4 regions of the Mesorhizobium sp. B2-5-4 genome follow, and region 3 is predicted to be linked to each of the others. Evidence: predicted binding sites of a transcription regulator. Region 3 holds the regulator's gene; each other region holds the start of a gene.
What was found. Region 3 encodes LexA, which represses DNA repair genes until DNA is damaged. Its sites were predicted from a motif close to TGTTCNNNNTGTGTTCNG; they were not measured.

Region 1 (7,342 bases), on a different contig from region 3:
CGTGTCGAGCAGGCGCGTGTTGTCGCGCTGGTGCAGGCCGATCGACGGCTCGTCCAGCACATAGAGCACGCCGGTCAGCCCAGAGCCGATCTGCGAGGCCAGCCGGATGCGTTGGCTTTCGCCGCCCGACAGCGTGCCGGAATTGCGCGACAAAGTGAGATAATCGAGCCCGACATCGTTGAGGAAGCGCAGGCGCTCGCGGATTTCCTTCAACACGCGGACAGCGATCTCGTTCTGCTTGTCGTTGAGCTGCGCCGGCAGGTCGGTGAACCATTTGTCGGCGTTGCGGATCGACTGTTCCGTCACCTCGCCAATGTGCTTGCCGGCAATTTTCACCGCCAGCGCTTCGGGCTTCAGCCGGTAGCCCTTGCAGACCGGGCAGGGCGTCGCCGACATGAAGCGCTCGATTTCTTCGCGCATCCAGGCGGATTCGGTCTCTTTCCAACGCCGTTCGAGATTGGGGATGACGCCTTCGAAGGTCTTGGTGGTCTTGTAGGAACGCAGGCCGTCATCATACTGGAAGGTGATCTCGCGCTCGCCGGTACCGCGCAGGATCGCCTCCTGGGCTTGCGCGGAAAGATCCTTGAACTTGTCGCCGAGCTTGAAGTCGTACGCCTTGCCCAACGCCTCGAGCGTCTGCGAGTAATAGGGCGAGGTCGATTTCGCCCATGGGCTGACGGCGCCGTCGCGCAGCGACACGTTTTCGTCGGGCACCACGAGGTTGGGGTCGATGGCGCGCTGGCTGCCGAGACCGTCACAGGTCGGGCAGGCGCCGAACGGGTTGTTGAAGGAGAACAGCCTGGGCTCGATTTCCGGAATGGTGAAGCCGGACACCGGGCAAGCGAACTTTTCCGAGAACAGGATGCGTTCATGCGTCTCGTTCTTCGACTTGTTGACCGAATCCTCGCCGGTCTGGCTGGCGTCGAGCGGCTTGTCGGCGAACTCGGCCACCGCCAGCCCTTCGGCCAGCTTCAGCGCCGTCTCGATGGAGTCGGCGAGACGCGTGGCAAGGTCGCCGCGCACGACGATGCGGTCGACGACAACGTCGATGTCGTGCTTGTATTTCTTGTCCAGCGCTGGAACGTCGGCGATTTCATAGAAGACGCCGTCGACCTTGACGCGCTGGAACCCTTTCTTCTGCAATTCCAGCAGTTCCTTGCGGTACTCGCCCTTGCGGCCGCGCACGATGGGCGCCAGCAGGAACAGGCGCGTGCCTTCCTCGACCGCGAGTACCCGGTCGACCATCTGGCTGACCGTCTGGCTCTCGATCGGCAGGCCGGTGGCCGGCGAATAGGGCACGCCGACACGGGCAAACAGAAGCCGCATATAGTCGTAGATCTCGGTGACGGTGCCGACCGTCGAACGCGGGTTCTTCGACGTGGTCTTCTGCTCGATGGAGATGGCCGGCGACAGGCCGTCGATCTGGTCGACGTCGGGCTTCTGCATCATTTCGAGGAATTGCCGTGCATAGGCCGAGAGGCTTTCGACATAGCGGCGCTGGCCTTCGGCATAGATGGTGTCGAAGGCCAGCGACGATTTGCCGGAGCCCGACAGGCCGGTCATGACGATCAGGCTGTCACGCGGCAGGTCGAGATCGACGTTCTTCAGATTGTGTTCGCGCGCCCCGCGAATGGAAAGGAATTTATGGTCGGCCATCGCCGGTCGCCGCCTCAGATCTGGAATTCGTGGGATTGGCGGGTTTTCCTAGCCATCCCCTATGTAGGTCTTTTTGCCGCCACGTCGAGAGACGCCACAACTCCCGACAGAAGTCGTTTAACCGTCTTTCGCGCGAAGGGGCAAGCGGAAAGAACAAAGGCCGAACATGCTCCTGACAAAACTGTGCGGAAACTGACCTGGACGTAACCTTCCGGTGATCACATTTTTCCGTAACCGGCTATTGATGGTTGACGCGGCCAACTCACGGGAGCAGTCTTCGGAAGTCAGCGAAGCTGGCCGTCTTTCGATGGCCTCGCCGCCCCAAGGCGGCCTGCGAGACGCCGCAGGCATTTGCGATTGCGCTTCGCCACGACGATGTCGCAACGGACACAGGAGCGGAGCATGACGCCACCGGATAGTCCCCCAGGGCTTCAGTTGTCACTGGAGCCGCGGCAGGCATAAGTGCCAGAGCAGGCGTTTGCGCCACCCGACAAACCGTGACCTGCCGTATTCGTCAAAATCAGAGACTATTGGTCGGATCGTCGGCTGAATGCCGCGAAGCATCCGAAATCAAACGCCGGCAGTACACTCCCGGGAAGCATGGATTAAGAATCCAACAAAAAGCCCCGTCCGTTTGCCCAAGGCACGGCGGGGCTGTTTTTGGGCGTGGGCTTGAGTTCGCAGGCCTCCGACCTCGGCCTACCTTGGCGGCTTGATCCCGCCAACTCCGACATCGACCGTGATGCTGCCGGAAATCCTGACATCCGTATTGCCGATCTTGAACTGCCCATTGCCGCTGCTGGGGAACGCGTCGTCGGGTTCGGGCACCGGGGCCGGCTTGGCGATGCGATAGTCGCCGGCCACGCCGGGCAGGGCGCTCTTTCGCGCTGACGATGAAGCGTCGTCGGCAAGTGCCGAACTGGACGCAAGGCCGACGATTGCGAGCACCATGGCGCCGGTGACACGGTGCGATGTTCTGGGTCGATGAGTGTCGGTCATTCCTCTTTTATAGGGACCTGCCGCCACCGGAACCAGACCGATATCGTCAAATCTTCGACACCTAGCAGGATTTGATCTGGGGCTCTGCCTCACGCCGCTTTCTTGCGGGTGTCGAAAACATGGTCGACAATGCCCCATGCCTGGGCCTCGCGGGCAGTCATGAAATGGTCGCGGTCGAGCGTGCGTTCGACCTCTTCATAGCTGCGGCCGCAATGCTGGGCGTAGAGTTCGGTCATATGGCGTTTGGTCTGGCCGATGCGTTCGGCGTGCCGTTGGATGTCGGAAGCCTGGCCCTGGAAGCCGCCCAGCGGCTGATGCAGCAGGATGGTGGCGTTCGGCAGCGCGATGCGGCGCCCGGCCGAGCCTGCCATCAGCAGGAACGATCCCATCGATGCGGCAAAGCCCATGCACACGGTCGAGACCGGGCAGCTGATATATTGCATCGTGTCGTAGATGGCGAAGCCGCTGGTCACCATTCCGCCCGGCGAGTTGATGTAGAGCGAGATCTCCTTCCCGGGATTGTCCGATTCCAGCGACAAAAGCTGCGCGCAGACCAGCGCCGAGACGTCGTCGTTGATCTCGCCGTTGATGAAGACGATGCGCTCGCGCAGCAGTCGCGAAAAAATGTCGAAGGCACGTTCGCCGCGGCTCGATTGCTCGATCACCATCGGCACAAGGCTGGCAACACCACTCATTTCTCTTCTCCGATTTCCGTGTTCAGGCCGCGCGCGGCAGCAGAAGGCGTGGTGTGTTCGCGGCAATAGGCTTTCCGGCCCCGCGCAGCGAAAGCCGGCAGCCGGCCCCCGCCATCGCAACAGCGGGCATCGCCTTGCGGGCAAAGCCGTCATGGACGATGCGCAGATGCGTGCCGCCGGAAATGGTACGGGCGAGTGTGAAGGTGACGGTGCTGTCGAGCGGTTGCGCCGCATCGTCGGACTGCTCCCGCCAGGAATAGCGCAGCAGGCGCTCGGGCTCGGCGTCGAGGATCTCGCATTCGATCGGCGCGTCAGGCCCGGCGAAGGCAAAGCGGCTGCCGGTCCGCGGACTGATGTCGTTCGGCATCATCCAGGCGGCGAGCAATTCCGGCACGGTCAGCGCCCGCCACACTTTTTCCGGCGGCTCGGCAAGGTCGTATTCGAATTCGAGCGCCTCTGGAGCGACCTTGGTTTGGTTTGCGTCTTTCATTGATCGCCCGTCTTTCATTGATCGCCCGTCTTTCATTGATCGCCCGTCTTTCATTGATCCATGTCCTTCAAAACGGCCTTCAGTTTTTCAATGCGTTCCGGCCAGAACGTCCGATAGCGTTCAATCCAGGAGAGCAGCGGGGCAAGCCCCTGCGGATCGGCGCGATAATAGGCGTTGCGGCCGGCCCGCCGCTCGACCACCAGGCCAGCGCCGCGCAACACCGCCAGATGCTGGGAGACGGCCGGCTGCGACACCGTGAGGCCGCTGCGCAGTTCCGACACGCTCATCTCGCTCGCCGCGAGACGCTCGAAGACGGCGCGGCGCGTCGGGTCGGCCAAGGCGCGGAAAATCTCTGCTTCGATCATGACGAAAGCATAAGTCGATACTTATCGATTTGGCAAGCACTGTTTTGAGACCCATATGCAGCGTTCGGGCATTGCTGCCATTCCTTGACAATTGGGGGCAATGCACATAGGAACGAAAAGGGAACAAAAACCTTGTGGGAAAAGCCAGCCTTGGCAGGCGGCCAATATCGGCAGCCTGTAAGGTGCTGCGACAAAAATTTGTTTCGGATGAGCGCGGAGAAATATCATGGCGGGTAGCGTCAATAAGGTCATTCTGGTCGGCAATCTCGGGGCGGACCCTGAAATCCGCCGCCTGAATTCGGGCGAGCCGGTCGTCAACATCCGCATCGCCACCTCGGAAAGCTGGCGCGACAAGAATTCCGGCGAGCGCAAGGAAAAGACCGAGTGGCACAATGTCGTCATCTTCAATGAGGGCATTGCCAAGGTGGCCGAGCAATATCTGAAGAAGGGCATGAAGGTTTATGTCGAGGGCCAGTTGCAGACGCGCAAATGGCAGGACCAGACCGGTGCCGACAAATACACGACCGAAGTCGTGCTGCAGAAATTCCGTGGCGAACTGCAGATGCTCGACGCGCGCGGCCAAGGTGAGGGCGGTCAGGTCGGCGGCTACAGCGGTGGCGGCAGCAGCCGTGGTTCCGATTTCGGCCAGTCGAGCCCGAACGAAGGTTTTAGCCGTGGCGGCGGTGGCGGCTCCAAAGGGGGCGGTGGCGGTGGCTCGTCGCGCGAGCTGGACGACGAGATACCGTTCTGATCGGAAGCCATACCAAACGGCGAATGCTTGTTGCTTGAGATGCCCCGAGGGTCCTGCACGGACTTTCGGGGTTTTGCATTGTTGATTTTGAGCCGACAGTCGGCGCGATCAACGACTGAAAGGATGGAGCGATGAAGGCACGTGTCAAATGGGTCGAGGAGCGCACCTTTGTTGGCGAATCCGGCAGCGGCCACAAGGTCGTGATGGGCACGGCGTCCAGCCCGGAAGGCAAGACGCCGGGACCGAGCCCGATGGAGCTGGTGCTGATCGGCACCGGCGGCTGCTCGGCCTATGACGTCGTGCACATCCTCGAGAAGGGGCGCGAGGCGGTCGAGGACTGCGTCGTCGAACTCGACGCCGACCGGGCCGAGACCGACCCGAAAGTGTTTACCCGCATCCATATGCATTTCATCGTCAAGGGCCGTGCGCTGTCGCGCGACAAGGTCAAGCGCGCGATCGATCTTTCGATCGACAAATATTGCTCGGCTTCCGCCATGATGGCCAAGACGGCCACGCTTACGCATGATTTCGAGATCGTCGATACAGCGGCGAAGTAGGTTGAGCGGTATACCGCTCAACCGGCCATCAGCGCCTTGATGCCATCTGCCACGAACTGCACGGCCAGGGCCGCCAGGATGACGCCGAGCAGGCGGGTCAGGATCGAGCGGCCGGTCTGGCCGAGGATGCGGTCGATGCGTTCCGATAGCACGAACACCAGATAGGTTATGACGAGGCAGACGAAAATGATGCCGACCAGGGCCGCCTGCGCGGCAAAGCCCTGAAACGAGCCGGAGAGCAGCACCGTCGCTGAAATCGCGCCAGGCCCGGCGATCAGTGGGATCGCCAGCGGGAAGGCGGCGATGTTGTGGATCATGTCCTTGGTGATGGCGACGTCGCCGATCTTCTCCTTACGGTCCTGCCGGCGCTCGAAGACCATTTCGAAGGCGATGAAGAACAGCAGGAACCCGCCGGCGACGCGGAACGCCGGCAGGGTGATGCCGAACACCGACAGGATAGAGGCGCCGGCCAGCGCAAACAACGCCATCACCAGAAAACCGATGATCGAGGCGCGGACGGAAACTTGGCTGCGCTCCTCGCGATTCATGCCGCGTGTGACGGCCAGGAACAGAGGCGCCAGGCCGGGCGGATCGATGGTCACGAGAATGGTGACGAAGGCATTGAACAGGCTGTCGAAACTCGGCATCGCTGACCCTCCCACCGGGCCAGGCCCGTACCCGCATTGGTAGTGCAAAGCCCGGTCGGTGGGAACTGTCAGGACTGCGAAACTACAGCTCTCGACGGTTAGCCGGCAGTGCCGCAATAGGCCTCCAGGCGATAGCCGTCCGGATCGACGACGAAGGCCGCGTAGTAGTTCTCGCCATAGTCGGCGCGCAGGCCCGGCGCGCCATTGTCGCTACCGCCTTCGCGCAACGCTCCGGCATGAAAGGCATCGACGCTATCCCGTGTCGGCGCCGCGAAGCAGAAATGCAGGCCGGATTTTTCGTCCGCCGGCACCGGCCGCGCCGCCTCATTGACCCATAGCGCGACACCCAGGGCGCCATAGCCGAGCGAACCCGGCGATTGGCTGACGCAAGTGAAGCCGAGCGGCATTAGCGCGGCATCGTAGAAACGTTTGGAGGCGGTGACGTCGCGAACGCCGATCGAGATATGATTGAACATCGTTTTCTCCATTCTTACAATGCTTTGCGGTGTCAACTTCTTGCTGATCGGTGCGCCAGGAATTCCACCTCGGGCCGCCATGTCGCACCATCGTCCTGTGAACGTTCGCCGAGCCATCGGAAGGAATTTTCGGTGATCCGCGAAAAGCTCCAGCGCACGGAGGAGCCGGTGTCATCGGCGCCGACCTGCACGATGGTGTCGCCTTCGGCGCGGCCGAGCTGGCGGCTGAAATACTGGTTGCGCGGGTCGCTCCAGAAAATGTGCCAGGCGTCGACGCGGGGGTCATAGACCCGCAGCGTCGTGCCATAAAAAGTCCATTTGCCGAGCGACGGCGAGGAACCGGCGTCACGCGCGGGCAGGATCCAGACATCCTGGATCGCCCGGCCTTCCAGAACCCAGCCGAAATGCACCTCGCCACGTCCGGTCAGCACCGTGCCGTCCTCGAGATGGCGCGAGGCGTCAAACGTCCAGGCACCGACGAAGCGGCCGTAAAGGTTCAGTTTTTCGGCGAGACCTTCCATCGGTCCGGGACTGTGCAAGGCTTCGGCAAATGAGGATTGGTCGAACACGGCAGCGGCCTCTTCTTGTCAGGAGATCGCCAAGAATAAGTGCTGGCAGGGTTCTGGGCTTGGGAAAAATTGCTATATTTTGGCCATGACGGCGACCGCGGATACCCTTGCATCCGGACCCGGTTGGCACGTGGCGG
Region 2 (7,342 bases), on a different contig from region 3:
GAGCCGGCGCATGACGCGCTGCAGGGACTCGATTTCTTCCAGTTTCGCCGCATCCATGTCGACGATAACGACGCCGAACTCGGCTTCCTGGACCTCGCCGCGCAGCTCGGTGACGTTCTTCTCAACCGTCATGAGCTGGATGATCTCGGAGGCGGCAAAGGCGGTCTTCGTGTCCTGCGCGAAGGTCCGGTCTGTCGATACGAGCAGGATCTTCTTGGTGCTGTTTGCCATTCTCGCCGCCTGTGAGGTCGATCGCCGTCTGGATCAGTTGCCGGTGGTGGTTTGCGCTGCCTTGGCGCCGGCCGCCTGATCGGGTGTGACCGGTTCGGCGGTTCCGCGCTTGGCGGGCACGAGAAGCCTCGTGTTCTGGACCCCATACTTCCACGGGTCCACCATCTGCATGACGGTGTTGGCCGCCTGCGCCTCACCGGCGACTGACGTCACGCCTTCGCTGCGCAGATAGTCGTCGCTGGTGCAGCCGCTTGCCAAACCGGCAAGAAGCAGGGCGATGCTCGATCTCAGGACCAGACGCATGATTTCAGTCCTTCGGCAGGTCGAGGAAATGACCGACTTTAGTCGCGGAAGCGCCCCGCACGGCGCTGCCGTCAGCCAGCGCCAGCGCACGGTTGGTGTCCGACGCCTTCACCTCCTCGGTGTTGTTGAGGAAATAGTCGACGTTGCTGGCGGGCTGCGTGCCATCGGTCGGCACAGCCAATTTCTTCGACGGGTCGACCGGCTTGACCAGATAGGGTGTGACGATGATGACCAGGTCGGTCTCGCGCCGCTGATAGGATTTCGACGAGAACAGCGACCCCAGCACCGGCATCTTGCCGAGACCGGGAATGCGCGACGTGGTGATGTCGTTCTGGGATTGCAGCAGCCCGGCGATCATGAAGCTCTGGCCGTTCTTCAGGTCGACCGAGGTCTTGGCGCGGCGCACGATGAACCCCGGCACCGAAATGTTGCCGATATTGTAGGACGCCGAAGCGTCGATCGAGGAGACTTCCGGCGCGATGTCGAGGCTGACCAAGCCGTCCTTCAGCACGGTCGGCGTAAAGTCCAGGCTGACGCCGTATTTCTTGTAGCTGACGGAGATCTTGCCATTGTCCTCGGAAACCGGGATCGGGAATTCGCCGCCGGCAAGAAAGCTCGCCGTTTCGCCGGATCGGGCAATCAGGTTCGGTTCGGCCAGCCTTCGGGCAAGGCCGCGCTCCTCCAACGCCTTGATGGCGATGTCGATCGAGACGCCATTGGACAGCAGCCGGCCAATGATCTCGCCAGTCCCCGCCGCCGGCACCGAGCCCGGATCGAGAGAGACATCGCGACCGCCGAAGCCGTAGGCGAAATTGGCGCTGTATTTCGCGCCCAGGTCCTGCCCGGCCTGGCGGTTGATCTCGACGAAGCGGACATTGAGCTGGACCTGCTGCGACGAGGAGATATTGACCGAATTGATCACCTCCTCATTGCCGGAGAAGCGGGTGGCGATCTTGTTGGCCTTTTCGGCGGCGACCGCGTCATCCGCCTCGCCCGACAGCACCACGCGGCCATTGGCCGAGCCGACCTTGATCTTGGCGTCCGGCACGCTGGCACGGATGGTGCTCGCCAATTGGTCGGTGTCGAGCGTCACTTCGATATCTACGGTGCCGACGAGCTGCTTCTTCTCGTCGAACAGCGCAATGCCGGTGGTGCCGAGATTGTTGCCCAGCACATAGAAGGATTTGTCGGTCAGCGGGTTGACGTTGGCGATCTCCGGATCGCCGATGACGATCTGATAGAAGGCCGCGCTCGTCATGATCGTCTTGGGCTTGCCCTTCGCGACCTTGATCGAGGCATTCCTGGTCGACGAGACATAGACGATGTCGTTGTCCGCCCTGGCCGCGCCAACGAAGGCGAGCATGCCGCTAGCGGCCAGTGAAGCCGCCATGGCCAAGGCGCGCACGAAACGCAACAGATTCGTCATTCGATATAGGGTGTGCATCACCATGATCCCGTCCCGCCCGGTCCCCACCGGTCTTTACTTCTGGTCCCGCGAAGGGACTTGGTATTCCTCGGCCTGCGTGCCGCGCGTCACGATGACCGTCTTGAATTTCGGCTTCTCCGGCTCCTTGGCGATGGCATCGAACAAGGAGCCGGCGGCGGCCTGGGCATTGGAAGCCACGGATCCGCCGAAGGACGAGATGGTGGTGACGCCGTTCTTGCCGTCGCCGCCTTCGCTGGCGGAGCGCAGCGACAGCGACAGCGTGCCTACCGTGCGGGCAAGCGCCACTTTCTGCGCGCCTTCGGTCGTCACCTCGAGGGTCACGGAATTGGCCACCTGCGGCGTCGTCTGGCGCTCGTCGGCGCCCTGCCCGACGCTCAGCACCTTGGCGTCGGCAACGACGATCTCCGAGGTGATGGTCGAGCCGGCCGCGCCTTGCGCGTTCTTGGCGACTTCCTGGATTTCGCCGGCATCGCGGGTGAGCACGACATCGACCCGGTCGCCCGGCGTGACGAAGCCACCGACCCCAGCGATCTCGTCGGTGCGGATGGTGACCGCCCGCATTCCGGGCGTCAGCATATTGGACAGCGTCGCGCGACCGTTCGGTCCCGACAGCTTGGAGAGCAGCAACGGCTCATTGACCTCGATCGGCGACAGCACGACCCGGCCCCCTTCGCCGAGCAATCCATCGATGGTGGCAAAGGCCCCCTGCGGCAGGGACTCCTGCGGCCACGGAATTTCGCTGAGCTTGGCGCGGTCGAGCTCCATGCCATAACGCAACGGCGCATTGGCCACCACGATGGTCTTGAACTCTATTTTGGGTGCTGGAGCGGAGATCGACGCCGTTTTCTCCTGGGCATCGGCCTTGGCCTGGCTCTTGACCCAGAAATCCGCGGCAAAGATCGAGATCGCGCCGAAAACGGCGGCGATGCCGATCATCGTTATGGCCTTGCCCCTCACGCCGAAACCCCTGATGCCCGTCGTTTCTTGTTATGTTGGGCTCACGCTAGTCCGCATTGGTAAAGAATCGGGAATCTTGTGCGGTGGCATTCGACCGATTTCCGCCTGCTTGGTTATCGAATGGTTTTAGAGTAAGAGGGGTTAAATCCCCGAACGTAACAGGAACCTCCGTCGCCTGGCGCCGAAAAGCGTGGCAGTATCGACGGGTGATTCGCAGCACCGGACCCTATGGTTGGCATGGACGACAACAACGATCTCTTCGGCAATGTGGGCAAGCAGCAGCAACCGGTTCGCACGCCGGCGCGCCCGGCCGACCCGCTGGTGCAAGCGGCCGCCAGGCGCCCGGCCGCTGCCAAGGATGGCAGCGAGGGGTACAGCGCCGCCGACATCGAGGTGCTCGAAGGCCTGGAGCCGGTGCGCCGGCGGCCGGGCATGTACATTGGCGGCACAGACGACAAGGCGATGCACCATCTGTTCGCCGAGGTCATCGACAATTCGATGGACGAAGCGGTTGCCGGCCACGCCACCTTCATCGATGTCGAGCTTTCAGCCGATGGTTATCTCACTGTCACCGACAATGGCCGCGGCATCCCGGTTGATCCACATCCGAAATTCAAGAAGCCCGCGCTCGAAGTGATCATGACGACGCTGCATTCGGGCGGCAAGTTCGATTCCAAGGTCTATGAGACATCAGGTGGCCTGCACGGCGTCGGCGTTTCCGTCGTCAACGCCCTGTCGGATCATCTCGAAGTCGAAGTCGCGCGCGGCCGCCAGCTTTATCGCCAACGCTTTTCACGTGGCATTCCGATAAGCGGTCTGGAGCACCTGGGCGAGGTGCACAACCGCCGCGGCACCAGGACGCGTTTCCACCCCGACGAGCAGATTTTCGGCAAAGGCGCGGCATTCGAGCCGGCGCGTCTCTACCGCATGACGCGTTCGAAGGCCTATCTGTTCGGCGGCGTCGAAATCCGCTGGACCTGCGATCCCTCCCTGATCAAGGAAAAGGATCAGACACCGGCCAAGGCGGAATTCCATTTCCCCGGCGGCCTCAAGGATTATCTGAAAGCGTCGCTCGGCGACGAATTCCAGGTGACGCGCGAAATCTTCGCCGGCAAGAGCGATAAGCAAGGCGGCCATGGCTCGCTCGAATGGGCGGTGACCTGGTTCGGCGGCGACGGCTTCATCAATTCCTACTGCAACACCATCCCGACCGGTGAAGGCGGCACCCACGAGGCCGGCTTCCGCAACGTGCTGACGCGCGGCCTGCGCGCCTATGCCGACCTCGTCGGCAACAAACGCGCTTCGATCGTCACCTCGGAAGACGTCATGATCTCGGCCGCCGGCATGCTGTCGGTGTTCATCCGCGAGCCGGAATTCGTCGGCCAGACCAAGGACAGGCTGGCGACGATCGAAGCGATACGCATCGTCGAGACCGCGATCCGTGACCCGTTCGACCATTGGCTGGCCGACAATCCGCAGGAAGCCTCGAAGCTGCTCGACTGGGTGATCGCGCGCGCCGATGAGCGGGTGCGCCGCCGCCAGGAAAAAGAGGTGTCGCGCAAGAGCGCTGTGCGCAAGCTGCGCTTGCCGGGGAAGCTCGCCGATTGCACGCAGAACGCGGCGGCAGGTGCTGAACTCTTCATTGTCGAAGGCGATTCCGCGGGCGGCTCGGCAAAGCAGGCGCGCGACCGCGCCAGCCAGGCCGTCTTGCCGCTGCGCGGAAAAATCCTCAACGTCGCCAGCGCCGGCAATGACAAGCTGGCCGCCAACCAGCAGATATCGGACCTGATCCAGGCGCTCGGCTGCGGCACGCGGTCAAAGTACCGTGACGAGGATTTGCGCTACGACCGCGTGATCATCATGACCGACGCCGACGTCGACGGCGCCCACATCGCTTCGCTGCTGATCACCTTTTTCTACCAGGAGATGCCGGCGCTGGTACGCGGCGGCCATCTCTACCTGGCGGTGCCGCCGCTTTACTCGATCAGGCAAGGCGGCAAGGTCGCCTACGCCCGCGACGACGCGCACAAGGACGAGCTTCTGCGCACCGAATTCACCGGGCGCGGCAAGGTCGAGCTCGGCCGCTTCAAGGGCCTGGGCGAGATGATGGCTGCGCAGCTCAAGGAAACCACTATGGACCCGAGAAAGCGCACGTTGCTCAGGGTCGATGTGAACGAAATCGATTCTGCCACCAAGGACAGGGTCGATGAGCTGATGGGCACCAAGCCCGAAGCTCGCTTCCGCTTCATCCAGGAACGCGCCGAATTCGCCGAGACGGAAGTGCTGGATATCTAGCCGCTGGCGAATTTAGCTTGCGTTCCTGACATGGAGACCAGCATGTGACCTGGGCGCGGCTGAAAACCTATTTCGAGACGAGCCTGGCCGGGCTGACGCAACCGACGCGCTCCGACTGGATTTTCGCCCTGCGCACCGTTTTAGCCGGCATGATCGCGCTTCTCGCCGCCTATGCGCTGAAGCTCGACCATCCGCAATGGGCGATGATGACGGTGTTCATCGTCGCCCAGCCGGTTGCCGGCATGGTGCTGGCGAAAGGCTTTTACCGGCTGCTCGGCACACTTGCCGGGGGTATCGCGGCAATCGGCATCACCACGGCGTTCGGCACCGGCCCCTGGATTCTGGTGACGGTGCTTGCCGTCTGGATTGGCATTTGCACCTTCGTCTCGTCGCTGCTGCGCAATCCCGAGGCCTATGGCGCCGCCCTTGCCGGCTACACCGCCATGATCATCGGCCTGCCCGCTTTCGGACAGCCGCATGTGGTCGTTGACCTCGCGGTCGCGCGTTGTGCCGAGATCGTGCTCGGCATCGTTTGCGCCGGCCTCACCAGCCGGCTGATCCTGCCAAAACTGGCCAGCGACGCCATTATCTCGCGGCTGAAACGCTGCATTCTCGACCTCGCCACTTACGCCGGCGGTGCGTTCTCCGGCGGAGACCGGGCAACCCTCATCGGCCTGCACCGGAAGCTTGTCGCCGACACCCAGACGCTTGGCGAAATGCGCGCCTATGCCAGGCTCGAAGCGGCGAGCTTCGCGCCGCGCGCGCATCCGGTGCGACGCACCATCGGACAGCTGCTCTCGGCCCTTTCGGCGGCGCGCGCGCTCTATTCGCATGCCGCTCCGAAAAACGCAGCCCTCATCCCGGTGCGCTCGGAGTTGCAAGCCCTTGTCAGCGAACTGGCAGCCAAGCCGGGAGCGCTGGACGACACCTCGCCCTGGTTGGCACGACTCGACGCGATCTCGATCAGAGCACGGCAAATACCCGATGCTTCGACCGAACAGGGTGAGGACAGGGTCGGCACCATCACCCGCCTCACCATCGCGGCCGATTTTGCCGAGGCGCTGAAACAGGTGCTTCGTGGCCTCGACGCTTTGCGCGCGCCCGTCAGTCGCCGACGAGGTCCCGGCAGCCGGCAGCCGGCCTTGGTGGTGCATCGCGACTATCCCGGTGCCGCGCGCAACGCCATCCGCGCGGCCCTTGCCACGTTGCTGGTCGCGGCTTTCTGGCTGACGACGAAGTGGTCGGAAGCGGCCGGCACCGTCATCCTCGTTGCCGTCGTGTCGAGCCTGTTTGCCGCTCGCCCCGACCCCGTGCAGGTATCCTGGGGTTTCTTCAAGGGAACGCTGCTCGCTTTGCCATTCGCCTTTCTCGTCGGTCAGATCGCGCTTCCCGCTCTGCCCGGCTTCGGCTGGTTCATGCTGTTCGTCGTGCCCATCATGGTGCCGGCGGCACTCGCCATGGCCAATCCGCGCTATGTCGGGGTGGCGACGGCCTTCGCCATCAACTTCCTGGCCTTCCTCAGCCCGCACCAGGCAATGACCTATGATCCCGGCCCCTTCTTCGCCGGCTCGGCATCGATCCTGGTCGGCATCCTGCTGGCAATCGGCGTCTTCATCGTCGTGTTGCCGGCGGACCCATGGCTGGCCGCCGACCGCATCGTGCGAGCCATGCGCGAGGATCTGGCGCGGCTTTGCCTGCATGAGCGCTTGCCGAGGCGTTCGGCCTTCGAGAGCCTCGCTTATGACCGGGTCAATCAGTTGATGCCGCTGGTGCAGAATTCCGGCAGGAAGGGTGAGGCGGTGCTGGGCGGCGGCGTCGCCTCCGTCACGGTCGGCCTAGAAATCCTGCGGCTGCGCACTGCGAGCCAAAACCATGCCATCCCATCGGAAACGACGCTTTCAATCGCTAACTTCCTGAGGGGATTGGCGCGCGAGCTGCTTTTCCGTGCCTCCGGCGATCCGCAAACAGCGACCATTGCCGTCGCCCGGCAGTACGCGGCAGGCATCGCCCAGCGAGACGCCACCGGCGACATGCTGCAAGTCGCGGCGTCCCTGCGCATTATCGCCGCGGCAATGGAGGATTTCCCGGATTTCTTCGCGAGGGATAAAA
Region 3 (7,342 bases):
ATATCCTTTCCTCGCCTGCGTCACGGCGTGGCCAAGGCGGCGGAGCTGGAACTCGACCGGGGCGTCGCCTTCCTGCTGGTGCCGGTCTGCCTGGCCGTTGGGGCGATCTGCTACTTTTCGCTGGCGTCCGAGCCCGATTTTGCAAAGCCTGTCGCGGTCGTGGTTCTGGCGGCGGTATGTGCATTCGTCTCGCGCTCCTGGCCGAAAACCCATCTGTGTTTCATGGCACTGCTGTTGTGTGTGCTTGGCCTGCTTGCGGCGAAGGTCGAAACATGGCGAGCCGGAACCCGGATGCTGGGCTCGGAAATCTCGACGCAACTGACCGGTCGCGTGATCTCGCTCGAGGAGATGGAGAGCGGCCGCATCCGGCTGACCATGGACGTGATTTCGACCGCCCGGCCGAAACTGCGCTACGCGCCTGAAAGGGTCCGGCTTTCGGCACGCAAGATACCGCCCGAAATGACCGCCGGCTCGCATGTCACAGGCTATGCCAAACTGCTGCCGCCGACCGGCCCGGTGCGGCCGGACAGCTACGACTTCTCCTTCGACAGCTATTTCGCCGGCATCGGCGGCAGCGGCTTCTTTCTCGGCAATCCAACGGTCGTCTCCGCCGAAGCCGGTGAGATGCCGCTGCCGGCACGCGTGTTTTCAGGCATCGAAAATGCCCGCGAAGCCATCGCCGACCACATCAGGGGCAGCATTGGCGGCGCCGAAGGCGAGATCGCGGCGGCGCTGATCGTCGGCGTGCGGGCCGGCATTCCCGATGAAATCAACGAAGCGATGCGGCGCACCGGCATCTATCACATCATCTCGATTTCAGGTCTGCATATGGCGCTGGTGGCCGGCACCATCATGGGTCTGCTGCGCGGCGCCTTCGCGCTGTTTCCAGGGTTTTCCGCGCGCCGGCCGGTGAAGAAATACGCCGCCGCCGCCGCACTGTTTTCGATCGCCGCCTATCTCGTCATTTCGGGCGTCGTCGTCGCGGCCGAACGCAGCTTCATCATGCTGGCGGTGATGCTGATCGCCGTCTTGTTCGATCGCGCGGCGCTGACCATGCGCAATCTGGCGATCTCGGCGATCGCCGTTATCCTGGTTTCGCCGCACGAGGTCGTCGGCCCGAGTTTCCAGATGTCGTTCGCGGCAACCGCAGCCTTGGTTGGCGCCTATGCCGGCTGGGCCGACCACCATGCGGGAAAGACGAGGCCTCCGCCGCCAAAGCGATCCCTACCCGGGTTTCTGACGCGAAAATTCCTCTTGGCGACAGGTGGATTGGCCATGACGTCCATCATCGCCGGCAGCGCGACGGCACTGTTTGCCATCTGGCATTTCCAGCGGGTGTCGCCGCTCAGCCTGTTCGCCAATCTGGCCGTCATGCCGATCGTGTCGATCGTGATGTTCCTGGCCGTCGCTAGCGCGTTGCTGATGCCGTTCGGGTTGGATTGGCCGGCTCTCTACCTCATGGGCAAGGGCCTGACAGCGATGATCGCCATATCGGCGTGGATATCGGAGCGCTCTCCGGTCGATGGAGTCGGGCTGATTTCGCAGCAATCCGTGCTGCTGGTCACCGTCGCGTTGGTCATCGCGACGATGGCGACGACGTGGCTCCGGCTCACGGCGGTGCCATTCGCGCTTGCCGGTCTGTTGACTGTGTCGCACACGCGCGCGCCCGATGTGCTGATCTCGGAAGATGCGCGGCTGGTGGCTCTGTCGATCGGCAATGGCGAACTGGCCGTCAACCGGGAACGTCCGAACGAATTCGCAGCCGACAATTGGAAACGCGCTCTGATCTCCGAAACAATCGTCCTACCGGAAATGTTCGAGGAGACGGACGGGCAATTCGATCTTGCCACTCCCACCGACCTGCCGCTGGGATCGCCGTTCTATTGCCGCGAAGGCCTGTGCCTTGCCAGGCACCCTTCCGGCGCGATCATCGCCTATGTCGAGGATCGCAAGAACACCTGGAAGGCCTGCGCCTTCGCCGACCTGATCGTCGTCAATGACGCGACCGCCTATGACACCTGTCATAATCCGCTGGTTCTCGTCGTCACCAAACGCCAGCTCGCCCGCAAGGGGAGTGCCGCCGTTTTCTTCGATCCCCAATCGGCCACGACGCCGGCTGAGATCGAATTCGCCGTCGACGGACCATACCGGCCTTGGCACGAGCAGCGAAAATTCTCACGCGAGGCGAGGGGGCTGGCCCCCTATAAAAAGGCCGACAAGCCCGATGGCAAGCCAGTTCAGTAGCGCCTGATCAGCCCGACGAGCTTGCCCTGCACCTTGACCCGATCCGGTCCGAAGATGCGTGTTTCGTAGGCTGGATTGGCGGCTTCGAGCGCGATCGAGGCGCCCTTGCGACGGAACCGCTTCAGCGTTGCTTCCTCCTCGTCGACCAGCGCCACGATGATTTCGCCCGGACTTGCTGTATCGGCATTGCGGATGATGACCGTGTCGCCGTCGAAGATACCGGCCTCGATCATCGAGTCGCCCTTGACTTCCAGCGCATAGTGCTCGCCGCCCATGATCATGTCCGGCGGCACCGAAATCGAATGCGTCTGATGCTGGATAGCATCGATCGGCACACCGGCGGCGATACGACCCATGACCGGGATGGACACGGCTGAAACCGCATCATCGTCGTTGCCGGCCGCGGCCAGGCGGGAAGGCGCCGTCGCCGGCCTGATCTGGCGGCCGAGACTGCCTTGGCCAAGGCTGCCCTGGATGACGCTTGGCGAGAACTTCTTTGCCGCATTGAGGCCCGGCGCGATCGAGTCCGGCAGCCGCAGCACTTCCAGCGCGCGCGCCCGATTGGGTAGCCGGCGAATAAAGCCGCGTTCCTCCAGCGCCGTGATCAGGCGATGGATGCCCGATTTGGAGGCAAGATCGAGCGCTTCCTTCATTTCGTCGAAGGAGGGCGGTATCCCGCTTTCCTTGAGCCGTTCGTGGATGAACATCAGCAGTTCATGTTGCTTGCGTGTCAGCATGGCGGCCCCCAAGGCATTGAACGAAAGGTCTGACCAGAATCGAAAAAACAAACCCAGAACAAACACTATCCGTTCCAGTTGTGTTCCGCAACCGTTTAAAGTTTAATGAATTTGTTAACGCGTCTGAAGTTTTTTGCCGCGACAGCGGACTGAGGCCGATCCTTTCCACGATCGGCAGGCATTGAAATCGTTTTGGTTAATGGCCTGTGGCCTATCCACTGATGGGCCTTGGCATCAGTCTTTCGGGGGGCTCTTCGCGGGTGGATTGTACAATTTATGGATCCATTATTCGCGGAACGAAACGAAATCAAAACGCCAACGATTGGTAGCTTAGGGGCGGCGATGGACCCAGGCGTTTGGCCCACTCCGGCCAGCGCATGCCAATAGGCGTCGCGCAAGCATTGAAGTCACCCGGAACCCGCTTGCAAGCTGCCGGCGCGGGCGGCGTATTTGGTCGCGCCGCTGTCTTCGCTATGGACATAGACGTGCAGGGTATAGCCGATATGCGCCGTCATCAGCGCCTTGGCCCGCTCGACGTCACGATCGAGTGCAGCTTCCATGATCGCTGTATGGTGTTCGATCGCAATCGCTTCGCACAATGCCTCCATTGCCTCTTCATAACCGTCCTTCAGGCCAGCCGCGGCCCGCAATGTCGGCGCCAGGCCGAGAAAACGATGATGCCGTCGCAGCTGATCGGCGATGGTCGAGCGGAATCGCATGAGCCAATTGGAAGTCGCCGCGCTCAGCAGCGCCGCATGGAAAGCTTCGTGGTTCTCGTCCCATTTATCGACGGCCGCATCCGAAGGATCGTCGACCGCGGTCTTGCAACGGGAGAGCCGGTAGTGGGCGGTGACAACGGCATCCTCCCACTCCTTGCCGCCTTTTTCCATCGATTCGAGGAACAGGGGTATCTCGACCACCATCCTGGCGCGTGCCAGGTCCTCCAGTTCGGCCCGCGATACCGGAGCGACGGTAAAACCACGATTGCTGATGGCGGTGACAAGGCGTTCGGCCTCTAGCCGCGACAAGGCTTCGCGCAACGGCGTCCAGCCAACACCATAGGTGCCGCGCAGCGCACTCAGCTTGAGCGGGGCCCCGGGCATGAGGCGCGTCGTCAGGATATCGCGCCGCAACAGCTGATAGGCTGCCTCCGTCTTTGTGGAGATCGTTTGATCCTGCATCGCGGTCCACCCATGGTCTGGCAAAGAAAATTATATATGATGTTGGGGCATGGCAAGAATTATATATAATGTTTGACACGGGCCGGCGGACTGACCATGATCGCCGCAGTAGCCGCGCTGGAAGCGGCGTCGATCAAATCTGGGAGGAAATGATGTTGAAGTCGAAATCCGCTTGGCTGTCGGGTTTGTTCTTGGCCGGCGCATTGGTGGTGAGCGCCGGCAGTGCCGCCGCCGATCAAATCCGCATCGGCATCGCCAATTTTGGCGAGCATCCGCAATTGAACGCCGCCATAGCCGGCTTCAAGAAGGCGCTGACAGACAACGGCTTCGTCGACGGCAAGGACGTCGTCTATACGGAGAGCCATACCAATTTCGATGCATCGCTGGTGCCGCAGATGATCGCAAAGCTGCAGGCCGAGCAGCCCAAGCTGATCTACACCATCACCACGCCGGTCTCCCAAATCGCCAAGAAAGCGCTCGCGGGCTCCGGCATTCCGATCGTCTTTGCCGCGGTCACCGATCCGGTGGCGGCCAAGCTCGTGCCGTCGTGGGACTCGGGTGATGAAGGCATGACTGGCGCCACCGATCTTCAGGATGTTGCCGCGGTGATGGCCTTCACCAAGAAGCTGTTACCAAACGGCAAGCGTTTTGGTGTGCCTTACAATCCCGGTGAAGCCAACGACGTTGCCCTGATCGAAAAGATCAAGGCGGCGGCACCGGCCGCCGGTTTCGAGGTCGTGGAAGTCGGCATCGACAACGTCAATGACATTCAGCAACGCATCGCCTCGCTCGCCGGGAAAGCCGATGTGATCTACGGACCGACCTCGAATCTGATCCAGCCGGCGATCGCAGCTGTCTCGGCCGCCGCGCGCCAGGCCGGTATCCCGGTCGTCAACGCCGATGACAGCGCGGTCCGCAACGGCACCGTGCCGGCGAGCTTCGCGGTCAATTATACGCAGGTCGGGATCAACGCCGGCAACATCGCGGCCGAAGTCCTCAAAGGCAAGGATCCCAAGACGATCGCGCCGTCACGCCCGGCCTACAAGGACCACATGGCGTTGATCTCGCGCAAGGCGATGGCTGCGTTCGGCATCGAGATACCGGCTTCAATGGCCGATTGCGGCTGCATCGTCGACTGACATCGGCGCTGTGAGGGTGACGGCGCGGGCGCTGTCACCCCGAGGTCAGGGAGGAACGATGCTCGAGATCCGATCCGCGCGTAAAGTATTCTACAAGGGCCAGGCTGACGAGAAGATTGCGCTGGACGGCCTCAGCCTGTCGCTGGCCCCAGGCGAGTTCGGCATCGTCATCGGCTCCAACGGGGCCGGCAAGAGCAGCATGCTTAATGCCATTTCCGGCGCTCTGATCCTCGATTCCGGCCAGATTCTGATCAATGGCGCCGATGTGACTGGTATGCCGGTGCACAAGCGCGCCTCGAGACTGGCTCGCGTATTCCAGGATCCGATGCGCGGCACCGCCGCCAGCATGACGGTTGCTGAAAACATGCTGCTGGCTGATTTGCGCGGCAGCAAGCGCACCTTACGCCAGGGGCTGAACGCCACCCGCCTCGCGTCCTACAGGGAACGCCTGTCGATACTGGGCCTCGGCCTTGAAAACCGCCTCGACACACGCGTCGACCTGCTCTCGGGCGGGCAGCGGCAATCTTTGTCGCTGATCATGGCAGTCGGCGGATCGCCGGACTTGCTGCTGCTCGACGAACATACCGCGGCACTTGATCCGCGCACGGCCGAGATTGTCATGCAGGCGACGGTGCGCGCCGTCAGCGCGCTGAAGCTGACGACTATGATGGTGACCCACAACATGCAGCACGCCGTCGACTATGGCAGCCGCGTGATCATGCTCGACGCGGGCCGCGTCCTTCTGGAAGTTAGCGGCGAGGAGAAGGCGAGGGTCACGGTTATCGATCTGATCGGCCATTTCTCCGTCAAAACCGACCGCATGTTGCTGGCGAGCTGATCACCATGGGTTTTGTTCAGGACATTCTCGCCAGCTTCGTCGCAATCATGCCGGTCACCCTGGCGCAGAGCCTGATCCTGGCCTTGGTCGTGCTCGGGATCATGATCCCGTTTCGCATGCTGAATTTTCCCGATCTCACCAGCGAAGGCGCTTTTCCGCTGGGCGGCTGCGTCTGCGGCGTTCTCCTTGCCGCCGGCGCATCGCCGCTGATGGGCATCGCCGCCGCTCTTGTCGCCGGCTTCGCTGCGGGCTGCTGCACCGCCTTCATCCATCTGCGCTTCCGCATCCACACGCTGCTTGCGGGCATCCTGATGATGACGATGCTCTACAGCATCAACCTTCGCATCATGGGCAAATCCAACCTCTCCGTGTTCGGCTCGCCGACGGTGTTCGACTGGGTGCCGTTCGCGCGTCCGGGTTTTCCCGCCAGCAAGATCGTCGTCGCTGGCCTTCTCGCGCTTATTGCCTTCAAGCTGCTCTACATGTTCTTCAGGACCGAGAAGGGCACGGCCGTGCGCGCCGTGGGCGCCAATCCTGACATGGCCGAGGCGCAAGGCATCAATGTCTGGGCCGCGACCATAGGCGGTGTCGGGCTGGCGAGCGCGTTTTCGGCGTCAAGCGGCGCGCTGATGGTGCAGTCGCAGGGATTCGCCGACGTCAATATGGGGCTGGGCATCCTCATCAACGGCCTTGCGGCGCTGATGATCGGCGAAGCCGTCGTCGGCAAGCAAACGGTCTGGCGGCAACTGCTGGCGCCCTTCGCCGGCGCGATCATCTACTACCAGCTGGTGTCGTTCTGCCTTGCGGCCGGCATGCCGCCGCCCGACCTGAAGCTTGCCACGGGCCTGTTCGTGCTGGCCATGCTGGCCTTGCCCAGTCTCAAGCGCAGCCGCGGGCCGGCGCCGGCACGCGAAGCTATCCGTGAATAACCAGGGCGCGAATAATCAGGGAATGTCACAAATGATGCGTGCAACGCTCGATCTCGCAGCCGTCGAAGCCATGGACGCGGCGGACCCGCTGCGCGCCATGCGCGACCGCTTCATCTTGCCGGAAGGCGTCATCTACCTCGACGGCAATTCGCTCGGGGCCGCGGCGCCGGCCGTCTTTGACGAATTGCAGAAGGCAGCGATGCAGGAGTGGGCGCAGGACCTGATCCGTGCCTGGAACACAGCCGGCTGGTTCGACATGCCGGTCGCGCTTGGC
Region 4 (7,342 bases), on a different contig from region 3:
TCGGCAACTGGAAGGCGCACAATGCAGCGTTAGCCGAGCGCACCAAATGGCTGAACGAACATAACTTCCATTCGCTGCATTTTGCCGGACCGGGCACCGACCTGACGGTCGGGCTGGCGGATGGCCATGAGTGGATGGGTGGCGCCTCGACCGCCAAGAACGGCATCACCTGCAATCCCAATATCCCGACGGAGGAGGTCTTCACCACGCCGCATGCGAGGCGGGTCGAGGGCCATGTCTCTTCGACCAAGCCGCTGTCCTACCAGGGCACGCTGATAGACGACATCTCGGTGCGCTTCGAGGAAGGCAGGATCGTCGACGCCAAGGCTTCGAAAGGCGAGGACGTCCTGAAGAAAGTGCTCGACACCGACGAAGGCGCGCGCCGCCTCGGCGAGGTGGCGCTGGTGCCGCATTCCTCGCCGATCTCGGCCAGCGGCCTGTTGTTCTTCAACACACTGTTCGATGAAAACGCCGCCTGCCATATCGCGCTCGGCCAGTGCTATTCGAAGTGCTTCGTCGACGGCGCGTCGCTCAGCCAGGATGAAATCACGGCGCGCGGCGGCAACAAGAGCTTCATCCACATCGACTGGATGATCGGGTCGGACAAGATCGACATTGACGGCGTCGCCGGGGATGGCAGCCGCGTGCCGGTGATGCGCAAGGGCGAGTGGGCCCAGGGGCTCTAGCCAGCGGAGGTGTGATGGCCTTCGATATCGCGGTCAAGCGCGTCTATGAAGCACCCGGGAAGGACGATGGCCAGCGGGTGCTGGTGGATCGGATATGGCCGCGCGGCGTCGCCAAGAAGGATGCGGCGCTGGCGCTGTGGCTCAAGGAGATCGCGCCGAGTGACGAACTGCGCAAATGGTTCGGGCATGAGCCGGCGCGCTGGGCGGAGTTTCAGAAACGGTATCGTGGCGAGCTGGATGGGAATGAAAAGGCGGTGGCGCAACTGCGCGCCCTGCTCGGCGACGGCAAGGTGACGCTGCTCTATGGCGCCCATGACGAAGCGCATAACAACGCCGTGGCGCTGGCGGGGTATTTGCGAGCCCACGCATAACATCGAGGCGCCGGCGGGACAGAAGGGGGCGCGAAGGATCGCGGCGGGGGTGAGAGTCGGTTCTACTTCCCGCCCACCGCCCCCTCATAAACATCCGGCTTGAACCCGACGAGGATACTGTCGCCGACTTCCAGCACTGGCCGCTTGATCATTGTCGGTCTGGCCAGCATCAGCGCTTTCGCCTTCTTCTCGTCGAGGCCTTGCCTGTCCGCTTCCGGCAGTTCGCGAAACGTCGTGCTGCCCTTGTTGAGCAGCTTTTCCCAGCCGACCTTGCCGACCCAGCCATTCAGCCTGTCTGCCTCGATCCCTTCCGCGCGATAATCGTGGAACCGATAGGCAACGTCATGGCTCTCCAGCCAGACGCGCGCCTTCCTGATCGTGTCGCAGGTGGTGATGCCGTACATGGTGATCGTCAAAGCGTGGTCCTCTGGCTGACAGTCGAATCCGCCCACAGCCTAAAACTGCCCTTCCCGCTTTGCCAGCAAATCGTAGGCGCGAAGTGGGCCGGAACCGATCGTTCCGGCCCGGTAGCTCAATAGTAGAATCGCTCTTCGGTGATCTTGCCGTTCTTGACCGTGTAAAGGCCGACCTCATCCATGGTGACACGCTGGCCCGTGGCCTTGGGCGTTATGTCAAACGTGAAGCGCACCGCGAACTGGTCACCATTGACATAGGGACCCTCGACCGAGCCGCCATGGACTTCGTTGTTCTCTTGCCACCACCGGCTCTTCTCCTTGAGAGCCGCTTTGCCGTGGCTGACGGCCATCGGCCCCTCCATGGCTTCGTAGCTGGCGATATTGTCGGCATTGTACTTCTCGGCAGCGCCTTCATTGTCACCCTGCTTGAGAAGCTCGGTGAAATCCTTGGCAATTTCCGCTGTCGTCATTTGTGTTCCTCCTGTTCAGACCCATTGCAAATAGGGAACCGCCTGCTGGCCGACCATTGCCGGACCGTTCGATAGCTGACATGGCGCTGTCAGGATGGGTGAGGCGGGCACGAGGACCAACCTCTAGATCGCGGGCCGGGCATCGTCCTGGCCGTTCAGTTCCCAACGCCCGTGCACTCTGTAGGCACGCTTCCGAATAAGACTGTGGACCAGCACAAAATCCCGTACAGTCCAGCCGACCGGATCGATTGATCGTTCGCGTATCCTGGGAACACGCACTTCGTCGCGAAGCAATGTGACGTGCGGTTCGATGGATTTCGTAATGAAAGGCTTCAGCGGACTGTCGGAAATCACCGCGGTGAGATCACGCCAGAACGTCTGCAGCGCCGGATTGCCGTCGCTGCTACGCAGAACCAGAGCACCACCACCAAAAGCCGCCAACCGATTGAAGGAAACCTCGAAAGGTTTTGCAACGATCATCGAGCCTATATGCCGGGCGATTTCAACCAGCTCTTCTGGAAATTCATGATGGTCGCCGAGACCGACGAGCGAGATATGGATGTGCTTTTCCGGAACGAACCGACCCTGTAGTTCGAACTCTCCACTCAAGGCGACAGCCTTTCGCGCGACCATGGCCGCGGTCGCACTCTCAGCAAGGATAGCGAAGAATATTCGATTATGAAAATGTCGCTCGGCCTGCTCCCATCGGAAAAAGGTCTGGCCGTTCCTTGCTGTCCCGAATGCAGGCTGCCCACTCACAACTGATCTCGTCCGGCACTTGTATCCGATCGCCCAATCTAGAACAAAACAGGAACAAATTCAAGTACTGAATGACACAGGCGTCGAAGCGCCGTCGCCGCAGTCGCAAATCGGTCTCTCACAGACAACACGGCAAGTGGACGACCCAAAGGGGGATAGACCTTTGGCAGGAATCCGGTGAAAGTGCCGCGCCAATCCGGCAAACCGCAGCGATGACCGAGGACCGTCCGCATGACCAACCCGACACATCTGCCCGCAGAAGGCCTGTTTGTCGGGCGCGCCAGGAGCGGCGATGTCTCGCATCCCATGGTGGTTGTCGTGCGCGACGGCACGGTTTTGGACATCACGTCGAGCGCGGCGCCCACGGTGCGCGACGTTTGCGAATTGGCCGATCCGGCCGGCCATGTGCGTTCGGCCAAGGGCAGGCCGGTCGGCCTGCTCGACGACATCGCGGCCAACAGTTTCGAAGCCATGCGCGATCCGGCAAAACCCTTTCTGCTGTCTCCGGTCGACCTGCAGGCGATCAAGGCATCCGGTGTCACTTTCGTCGTCAGCCTGCTCGAACGAGTGATCGAGGAACAGGCGCGCGGCTCGGCGGAAAAGGCCGACGCTATCCGCGCCGACATTGCCGGCCTGATCGGCCACGACCTGTCGAAGCTCAAGCCCGGTTCGCCCGAGGCGATGGAGATCAAGGCCAAGCTGATTTCGCGCGGCGCCTGGTCGCAATATCTGGAAGTGGGCATTGGGCCCGATGCCGAGATCTTCACCAAATGCCAGCCCATGGCCTCGGTCGGCTTCGGCGCCGATGTCGGCCTCCACCCGGTGTCGACCTGGAACAATCCGGAGCCGGAGATCGCCATGATCGCCGCCTCAAGCGGCAGGATCGTCGGCGCTACCATCGGCAACGACGTCAATCTGCGCGACGTCGAAGGACGCTCGGCGCTGCTGCTCGGCAAGGCCAAGGACAACAACGCCTCGGCCTCGCTTGGCCCTTTCATCCGGTTGTTCGACGACACGTTCTCCATCGCCGATGTGAAGCAGGCCGTCGTGCGCCTGAAGGTCGAAGGCGACGATGGATTCTCGCTGGAGGGCGCAAGCTCGATGGCCGAGATCAGCCGTTCGCCGGAGGAGCTGGTTGCGGCGGCCATGGGGCCACACCACCAGTATCCGGACGGGCTGGCGCTCTATCTCGGCACGATGTTCGTGCCGTCGAAGGATCGCGGCGAAAAGGGCAAGGGGTTCACGCACAAGGTCGGCGACATCGTCACCATCTCGTCGGAAAAATTCGGCGCGCTGGTCAACCGCGTGCGGCTGTCGGCCGATTGCCCGCACTGGACCTACGGCGCCAGCCATTTGATGCGCGATCTCGCCAAGGCCCGCCTGCTCTAACCGGCTCTTCGGGGGCTTTCGCCCCAGGTGACCGCCCGAACTGGCCAGGACAATCCGTCAGGCTGAGCCTCGGCGACAATCATTCGGCTGCCTGGAAAAAATCATCCCAACTGATGCGATCTGATGGGGTCGTTGATGGCGCCCCGTCAGGCGCCGACTACATCTGCAGATGGAGGCTTGCCATCCGTCGAAAAAGGGAATGCTCTTAGGCATCCGAGCGGCGCTGGCAAAAGACGCAATCCGGCTGAAACCGGAACAAGGGACGGATCATCTTCAACCGGGAGGAAATCAAATGCTGACGAGATTAAGACTTGTGCTCTACGGCCTGCTGATCGCGCTGACGGTCATTCCGGCAGCCGCGCAGGCCAAGACGTTCTACTGGATTTCACATGGCGGACCGGCCGACCCGGTCTGGACCTACTTCCTCGCCGGCGCCAAGCAATGGGCCAAGGACACCGGCAACACCGTCAACACCTCGTTCCACAATGGAGACGTCGCCTCGCAGCAGGAAGCGGTGCGAGCCGCCCTCTCGGCCAAGGCCGACGGCATCGTCACCACCAGCCCCGACCCGGGCAGCCTTGTCGAGATCGTCAAGGAAGCGCGCGCGGCCAACGTCCCGATCATCAACTTCAACACGCCCGATCCCAAGGCCAATTTCAACGCCTATGTCGGCGGCGACAACGTCACCTTCGGCAAGCATTGGGCGCAGTACCTGGTCGACAAGGGCCTGGTGAAGAAGGGCGACTTCGTCTGGATGCCGGTCGAGATCCCCGGCGCCACCTACGGCGTGCAGGAAGAGGAAGGCATCAAGAGCGTCTTCGGACCGCTCGGCATTACCTATGAAGTGACCGAAGCGACGCTCGACCAGGCCGAGGTGATCAACCGCATGGTCGACTATCTCACCGCCCATAAGGGCAAGGTCAAAGCCATCATCGGCCTGGGCGACCTCGTCACCGGTTCAATCAAGCGCGTGTTCGATCAGGTCGGCGTCAAGCCGGGCGAAATCCCGGTCGTCGGCTGGGGCAACTCGCTCGACACCACCCAGGAAGTGCTGAACGGCTATGTCAATGCCGGCCAGTGGCAGGATCCGCAGGCGACCAGCTATGTGGCGCTGTCGCTCGCCAACATGGCGGCCAGCGGCATTCCTCCGGGCTTCAACGTCATCACCGGCGCGCTCTACGAGAAGGACACCGCGGCGGTCTACGACAAGATCCTGTCCGGCAAATAATCCGCGATCGCTGGCGCCGCGCATCTCGTGCGGCGCCAGATACCTTCATGGCCGCGGCATGTCCAACCGATGCGGTGGTGGTCGCGGCCCGTTCCAACCATGTCGCGGGTTCCCAGTGGAAAATCATTCGCTCCCTCAACGCCTGATCGCGCGGCCGGAATTCGGCCCCTTCGTTCTGCTCATCGTCGAGATCGCCGTTTTCTGGGGTTTCAACCACGACTTCCTGTCACCGCAGAACATCTCCAACACGCTGGCCTTCACCGTCGAACTCGGCCTGATCGCGCTGGCGATGACGCTGCTGATGACGTCGGGCGAATTCGACCTTTCCGTCGGGTCGCTGTTCGGCTTCTCGCCGGTGCTGATGTGGACGCTGTTCAATGCCGGCGTCACGTCGCTGGAAATGGGCTTCATCGTGGCGCTGGTGGTTGCCGCCTTGATCGGCCTGGTCAATGGCTGGTTCGTCACGCAGCTCAAGATCCCGTCCTTCCTGGTGACGCTCGGCATGCTCCTGGTGGTGCGCGGCAGCGCGCTTTTCATCACCGACGGGTTTCCGCAGCGCACCTGGAGCGCCGAGGGCAGCTGGCTGGCGGAGGCGCTGGTCGGCGACTTCTTCATCGGGCCGTTCCGCATCTACATGTCGCTGTTCTGGTTCATCGCCGCGGCGATCGCGCTCGGCTATGTCTTGACGCAAAGCCGGACCGGCAACTGGATCCAGGCGGCGGGCGGCAATCCCAACGCGGCGCGCGCACGCGGCGTCAATGTCAATGGCGTCAAGGTCGGTCTGTTCGTCCTGTCGTCGCTCATGGCGTCCCTTGCCGGCGTCATCTCCTCGCTGCGCACATCCGCCGCCAACCCCAACAGCGGCACCGGCTATGAGCTCGAGGTGATCGCCATGGTGGTGATCGGCGGCACGGCGCTGACCGGTGGGCGCGGCACCATCATCGGCACCGTGCTCGGCATCCTGATCCTGCGCGTGATGCGCAACGGCATCGTGCTGATCGGCGTGCCCGGCCTTGCCTACAACATCTTCATCGGCGCGATCATCCTTGGCATGATGGCGTTGCATTCATGGCTGGAACGCCGGCACCAGGCGGGGACTTGAACCATGGCCGAGCCACTGATCCGCATGCAGAACATCCGCAAGTCCTATGGCCGCGTGCAAGCGCTGGTGGACGCCAATTTCCATGTCAACGAGCGTGAGATCGTCGGCCTGCTGGGCGACAATGGCGCCGGCAAATCGACGCTGATCAAGGTTCTCTCCGGCGCGGTGCCGCTGACCAGCGGCGACATCTTCATCCGCGGCAAGAAGGTCACCTTGCGCAGCACCAGCGACGCCATCGCCCAGGGCATCGAGACCATCTACCAGGACTCCGCCCTGGTCACGCAATTGTCGATCGCGCGCAACCTGTTCCTCGGTCGTGAACCGATCAAGCCGCCGCGCTTCCTCAACCGCATGGACCAGGACGCCATGAACACGGTCGCCCGCGACCTGCTCAAACAGGTCGGCATCTCCAAGAACATCCCGCCGACGACGCCGATCGGCTCGCTCTCCGGCGGCGAGCGCCAGGCGGTCGCGATCGCGCGCGCCATGCATTTCGACAGCGACCTCATCATCCTCGACGAGCCGACCAACAATCTCGGCGTCGCCGAGACGCAAGGCGTGCTGAGCTTCGTGCGCAACGCGCGCGATTCCGGCCACTCCTGCATCTTCATCGCGCACAACATCCACCATGTCTTCCAGGTGGTCGACCGCATCGTCGTCATGCGCAGGGGCAAGGTGGTCGCCAACGACATCGATCCGAAGACGACAACCGTGACGGAGGTCGAGCGCATCATCACCGGCATGTCGGACAAAGACATCCGCGACGCCCTCGCCGACGGCAAGCCGGGGCACTGAGGGGGCATCGACGCACAGGGTCGCGGCATGAAGGCCACCGTCTCCGACATCGCCAGGAACTGCGGGCTGTCGACCGCAACGGTCGACAGGGTGCTCAACAATCGGCCCGGAGCGAGTGCCGCCAAC

Region 1: FJ492_RS16295 (single-stranded DNA-binding protein) is a predicted target of LexA. The motif match lies at 4,314-4,331, and genes of this name have one in related genera.
Region 2: parE (DNA topoisomerase IV subunit B) is a predicted target of LexA. The motif match lies at 3,088-3,105, and genes of this name have one in related genera.
Region 4: FJ492_RS19650 (2'-5' RNA ligase family protein) is a predicted target of LexA. The motif match lies at 2,742-2,759, and genes of this name have one in related genera.

Annotation. Positions count from the first base shown of each region.
Region 1 is NZ_VFUR01000011.1:153,014-160,355, forward strand. Features, by position in the region: gene uvrA (excinuclease ABC subunit UvrA) at 1-1,656, opposite strand, end outside; gene FJ492_RS16275 (hypothetical protein) at 2,356-2,607, opposite strand; gene FJ492_RS16280 (ATP-dependent Clp protease proteolytic subunit) at 2,745-3,350, opposite strand; gene FJ492_RS16285 (SRPBCC domain-containing protein) at 3,373-3,840, opposite strand; gene FJ492_RS16290 (metalloregulator ArsR/SmtB family transcription factor) at 3,891-4,205, opposite strand; gene FJ492_RS16295 (single-stranded DNA-binding protein) at 4,432-4,956, shown strand; gene FJ492_RS16300 (OsmC family protein) at 5,088-5,513, shown strand; gene FJ492_RS16305 (MarC family protein) at 5,531-6,160, opposite strand; gene FJ492_RS16310 (VOC family protein) at 6,259-6,636, opposite strand; gene FJ492_RS16315 (hypothetical protein) at 6,669-7,205, opposite strand; gene FJ492_RS16320 (AraC family transcriptional regulator) at 7,291-7,342, shown strand, end outside.
Region 2 is NZ_VFUR01000011.1:18,484-25,825, reverse strand. Features, by position in the region: gene FJ492_RS15720 (response regulator) at 1-231, opposite strand, end outside; gene FJ492_RS15715 (hypothetical protein) at 265-534, opposite strand; gene FJ492_RS15710 (type II and III secretion system protein family protein) at 539-1,924, opposite strand; gene cpaB (Flp pilus assembly protein CpaB) at 2,015-2,938, opposite strand; gene parE (DNA topoisomerase IV subunit B) at 3,176-5,233, shown strand; gene FJ492_RS15695 (FUSC family protein) at 5,278-7,342, shown strand, end outside.
Region 3 is NZ_VFUR01000001.1:432,552-439,893, reverse strand. Features, by position in the region: gene FJ492_RS02255 (ComEC/Rec2 family competence protein) at 1-2,244, shown strand, start outside; gene lexA (transcriptional repressor LexA) at 2,238-2,981, opposite strand; gene FJ492_RS02245 (GntR family transcriptional regulator) at 3,389-4,162, opposite strand; gene FJ492_RS02240 (ABC transporter substrate-binding protein) at 4,315-5,301, shown strand; gene FJ492_RS02235 (ABC transporter ATP-binding protein) at 5,360-6,139, shown strand; gene FJ492_RS02230 (ABC transporter permease) at 6,145-7,068, shown strand; gene kynU (kynureninase) at 7,103-7,342, shown strand, end outside.
Region 4 is NZ_VFUR01000015.1:107,879-115,220, forward strand. Features, by position in the region: gene FJ492_RS19630 (aminopeptidase) at 1-686, shown strand, start outside; gene FJ492_RS19635 (DUF488 domain-containing protein) at 701-1,057, shown strand; gene FJ492_RS19640 (ArsC family reductase) at 1,120-1,473, opposite strand; gene FJ492_RS19645 (nuclear transport factor 2 family protein) at 1,590-1,943, opposite strand; gene FJ492_RS19650 (2'-5' RNA ligase family protein) at 2,067-2,702, opposite strand; gene FJ492_RS19655 (fumarylacetoacetate hydrolase family protein) at 2,934-4,091, shown strand; gene FJ492_RS19660 (substrate-binding domain-containing protein) at 4,384-5,319, shown strand; gene FJ492_RS19665 (ABC transporter permease) at 5,435-6,421, shown strand; gene FJ492_RS19670 (ATP-binding cassette domain-containing protein) at 6,425-7,216, shown strand; gene FJ492_RS19675 (LacI family DNA-binding transcriptional regulator) at 7,244-7,342, shown strand, end outside.